DNA from 2 places in the Clostridium swellfunianum genome. Region 2 is predicted to be linked to the other one. Evidence: a T-box and tRNA genes for the amino acid it is inferred to sense, from the RefSeq annotation. Region 2 holds a T-box; the other holds one or more tRNA genes.
What was found. A T-box is a leader RNA that pairs with one kind of tRNA and senses whether it is charged. The one in region 2 lies ahead of argS (arginine--tRNA ligase), so its partner is inferred to be a tRNA-Arg.
Positions count from the first base shown of each region.

Region 1 (2,479 bases), 1.4 Mb from region 2:
CGTAGGTCTAGTCTCCTTACGTGGATTATTGAAGCTAGGAGGCGCTGGATTTGGTGAATCAAAAAATTCCCCTGGTGTTGATAAGTCAAAATAAAGCCTTGAATCCGCCGTTACACCAAAATCTCTATTTGAAGCTTCATTTTGAATCTTGTTTAGCGCTTCTCTAAACAACGCATTATGAGCTTCTTCCCTATTTAATAGAAAATCTATAGTTTCTTTTACGTACTTATCATTTATTTGACGATAAAGGTATTCATACACTACCTTAGCCCTTTGCTCTGCTGCTATGTCTGACAATAAATCAGCTGCTATATCTCCAGTTACGTTAACATAATCAGCAGTCCATGGATGACCCGATGAATTAATAAGCCCAGGTGCCAACCCTGTTAATGTATGTGTTTCTATTTCTCCCGCCATGGTCTTTGTAAAATCTACTGCGTGCCCATTAAGCAGATTTATTGTCTGAGCTACCATTTCCATATGGCTAAGTTCTTCTGCAGCAATGTCTAAAAACAGATCATGAATTGCTGGATCTTTAATTCTGAAGCTTTGTGAAAGGTATTGAAGGGCAGCCTTTAACTCGCCATTTGCACCTCCAAGCTGCTCCTGCATCAATACTGCATACTGTGGGTTTGGCCTTTCAACTTTTACTTCTCTTAATAATTGTTTTTCATGTTTAAACATCTATCTTCTTCCTCCCTGTCATCTTTTTGACTCAGAGTTAGTATTAAACCTTATCAAGATATTATACGAAGCTTTCTTATCGATAACCATTAGTATTAGGATTTAGAATTTATAATAATCATTTGTTTTACAATAAGATGTATATGATATAGTTACTTTAGCCTTTTATTTAAGGTGCTTCTGACTAATCCCTTAATCTCAATTCGTATTATCTTAATTATTACATAAAAAAAACAGGATTTGCATTTCTGCAAATCCTGTTTTTTCAATATTTTATGGTGCGACGGAGAGGATTCGAACCCCCGACCAACTGGTTCGTAGCCAGCTACTCTATCCAACTGAGCTACCATCGCATATTATTGAGTTTAGATAAAAACACCTAAACTAAGTTAGGTGCTTTTATGGCGGAGACGATGGGATTCGAACCCATGCTAGAGTTACCCCTACTAACGGTTTAGCAAACCGTCCTCTTGAGCCACTTGAGTACATCTCCAAAAATATTAAAATGGCGGAAAGACAGGGATTCGAACCCTGGGTACGGTCACCCGTACGCCGGTTTTCAAGACCGGTGCCTTAAACCAACTCGACCATCTTTCCACGTCTAACGACAAGATTTATTATAACAAAAGCTTTTTATAGTGTCAACATTTTTAATAGGATTTTTTTAATTTTATCTGTAACTTTTATATATAAATACTTCTAAATTAACAAAAAGAACAATTAACAAGCCAATTATAGTATTACCAAAAATACTGTAATTAATTACTCCTGTCAATCGTTCTTTTTGAACTTATAATTATTTTATAACTTCGGCTCCACCCATATATGGTCTTAAAGCTTCCGGTATCTCAATTGTTCCATCTTCTCTTTGGAAGTTCTCAAGTATAGCAGCTACAGTTCTTCCTATAGCAACACCTGATCCGTTTAATGTATGGACATATTGAGGCTTATCCTTTGGATTTTCTTTATATCTTATATTGGCTCTTCTTGCCTGATAGTCTTCAAAGTTACTACAGCTTGATATTTCAACATACCTATTATAGCTTGGCATCCAAACTTCTATATCGTAGGTCATTGCTGAAGAAAATCCTAAATCTCCTTTGCAAAGTCTAACTACTCTATAAGCAAGTCCTAACCCCTGAAGTACTCTTTCTGCATCATTAGTAAGCTTTTCTAATTCCTCATAAGATTGTTCTGGCTTAGTAAACTTAACAAGCTCCACCTTATTGAATTGGTGTTGTCTTATAAGTCCTCTTGTGTCTCTTCCTGCCGAGCCTGCTTCTGATCTAAAGCAAGCACTATAAGCAGCATGCTTTATTGGTAAGTCAGTACCATTTAATACTTCATCACTATATAAATTAGTTACTGGAACCTCAGCTGTAGGTATTAATAAATAATCTGTATTTGCAATCTTAAATGCATCCTCTTCAAACTTTGGAAGCTGTCCTGTTCCAGTCATACTCTTCCTATTAACCATAAATGGCGGCATTATTTCGGTATATCCTGCTACATCTATATGAGTATTTAAGTAGTAATTTATTATAGCTCTTTCGAGTCTTGCACCTAAGCCTTTATATACCGTGAATCTTGAACCAGTAATTTTTCCTGCTCTGTCAAAATCTAAAATATCTAAATTAGTTCCTAGTTCCCAATGAGCCTTTGGTTCAAAAGCAAATTTATTAGGCTCTCCCCATTTTCTTATCTCAATATTGTCAGCATCTGACTTTCCTTCTGGAACCTTTAGATTTGGAATATTAGGTATTCTAAGAAGAATGTTTTGGATCTTATCATCTAT
Region 1 covers NZ_JAMOFV010000006.1:2,815,566-2,818,044, forward strand. Annotated here, with positions in the region: gene NBE98_RS13430 (manganese catalase family protein) at 1-684, opposite strand, end outside; tRNA gene NBE98_RS13435 (tRNA-Arg) at 961-1,037, opposite strand; tRNA gene NBE98_RS13440 (tRNA-Ser) at 1,087-1,177, opposite strand; tRNA gene NBE98_RS13445 (tRNA-Ser) at 1,191-1,281, opposite strand; gene serS (serine--tRNA ligase) at 1,481-2,479, opposite strand, start outside.
Region 1: it encodes a tRNA-Arg, which carries the amino acid that the T-box ahead of argS (arginine--tRNA ligase) is inferred to sense. The anticodon was not compared.

Region 2 (2,479 bases):
CTAAATATACACCATCTAGAGGAGCTGTATCAGTTTCAAGCAATGCCGTAGTAGCTTACGCATCCAATTTTTTAGGTACGCCTTATAAGTGGGGTGGAACTACACCAGCAGGATTTGACTGTTCAGGATTTACTCAATATGTGTACAGGCACTTCGGAATAAACCTAGGAAGGACAACCTATAATCAAATAAATGACGGTTATTCTGTTTCTAGAGACGAACTCCAGCCGGGAGATTTAGTTTTCTATGGCAAGGGAGGAAGTCCAAGTCACATGGGGATATATGTTGGCAATGGAATGTATATTCATGCGCCAAGAACTGGTGATGTTGTAAAAATATCATCTTATAGTAGGCCGGATTATATTACAGCTAGAAGAGTTATGAAATAAAAAATTTATGAAACATATTGTTAGACAGTTAGAGATAAAAGCAGCAAAGGAGATTGATAACGAACGAAGTACACTTAAAGCCATATTGAAAGAATTGCTCTAGAATATATTGACACAAATTGAATACAATAATATAATATAGTGTAAATATTTAAAGAAAAATTCTTTGATGAGAAGAGTACTTTTTTGAATTTCTTAAAGAGAGCAGGGAAGGGTGGAAGCCTTGCAGAATATAAAAAAGGAAGAGAGCCTCTGAGAAGCTGCCTGAAGTATACGAAAACAAACGTAAATCTATTTATAAGATGATAAAATTGCGAGGCTTCATTGCTTTTAGCAGATTGTAAATTATCTTGGTGTTGTTTTTCTACATGAGTAGGGCAAGCCGCTGACAGCGTTAAAGTTTCGAGTGGATGTGAATTATATTTGCATCAACTAGAGTGGTACCACGGATACAATGCCCGTCTCTATATTTTTAGAGGCGGGCTTTTTATATACATATAATGATGTGTTTATTGTGGTCTGCATATGGAAAGCATATAGTGTGTAAAAATTTAACTTTTTAACTTCTTATCTTCTTATCTTCTTATCTAGATATCTAGTTATAGTTAAAATGTTAAAGACTTAACTCATCAAAAAAGTAAATATATTAAAGGAGATGGTTTTATGGATTACAAAGCACTAGTTGCGCAAAGGATTAAGGAGCATGTTGATTTAGAACTTGATTTAATAGAAAGACTTATAGAGATTCCACCAAGGTCAGAAATGGGAGACTTTGCATTTCCTTGCTTCCAGCTTTCAAAGGCTTTAAGAAAAGCTCCAGTTATGATAGCTCAGGAACTTCAGGGAAAAATAAATAAAGAAGGCTTTGAAAAGATTGAAAACCTTGGACCATATCTAAATTTTTTCATGGATAAGTCTTTGTTTATAAAGGAGACTTTAGATAAGGCTCTTGAAGAAGGAGACAAATATGGTTCATCCAAAATTGGAGAGGGAAAAAATGTTGTGGTTGAATATTCTTCACCTAACATAGCTAAAAACTTTCACGTAGGACACCTTACAACTACAGTTATAGGTAATTCGCTATATAGACTTATGAATTTCGAAGGCTATAAGGCCATAGGAGTTAATCACCTTGGAGACTGGGGTACTCAATACGGAAGACTTATAGCTGCTTACCATAGGTGGGTAGATATAGAAGCTCTTCACAAAAATGCAATACGTGAGCTTGAAAGGCTTTACGTTAAATTCTATGATGAGGCTGAAAAAGATCCTTCTCTTGAAGATATTGCAAGAAAACATTTTAAGAACCTTGAAGACGGATGCGAAGAGGAAGTTAGACTTTGGAATGAGTTTAAGGAATTAAGCTTGAAGGAATTTAAGAGAGTATACGATATGCTTAACGTAAACTTTGATTCTTATGCTGGTGAAAGTTTCTACAGTGATAAGATGGATGCTGTAGTTGACGAGATAGAACAAAAGGGACTATTGGTTGAAAGCAATGGTGCAAAGGTAGTAATGCTGGATGAATACAATATGCCTCCATGTATAATTAAAAAGTCTGATGGGGCAACAATTTATGCTACAAGAGACCTAGCAGCTGCTTTTTATAGAAAAAAAACATATGATTTTCATAAGAATATTTATGTTGTTGGAACTTCACAAGCTTTACATTTTAAGCAGGTATTTACCACTATAAAACTTATGGGGCATGACTGGGCTGATGACTGCAAGCATGTTGGCTTTGGTCTTGTGAAGTTTGCTGAGGGAAAGTTCTCAACAAGAAGCGGTAATGCTATTTATCTTGAAGAACTATTAAATGAAGCTGTAGTTAAGGCTTTAGAAGTAATAAATGAAAAGAATCCAAACCTTGAAAATAAGGAAGAGGTAGCTAAGAAGATAGGTATTGGATCTATAGTATTCACATACCTTAAGAACAATAGAGAAAAAGATATAATATTTGATTGGAAGGAAATGCTTAACTTTGAAGGTGAGACTGGTCCATATGCTCAGTACACCTATGCAAGAGGAAAGAGTATTTTAAGAAAGGCTGGAGAAACCACTGGCAACGCAGATTTCAGTAAGATAACTTC
Region 2 covers NZ_JAMOFV010000006.1:4,214,983-4,217,461, reverse strand. Annotated here, with positions in the region: gene NBE98_RS20055 (C40 family peptidase) at 1-389, shown strand, start outside; T-box leader at 547-858, shown strand; gene argS (arginine--tRNA ligase) at 1,053-2,479, shown strand, end outside.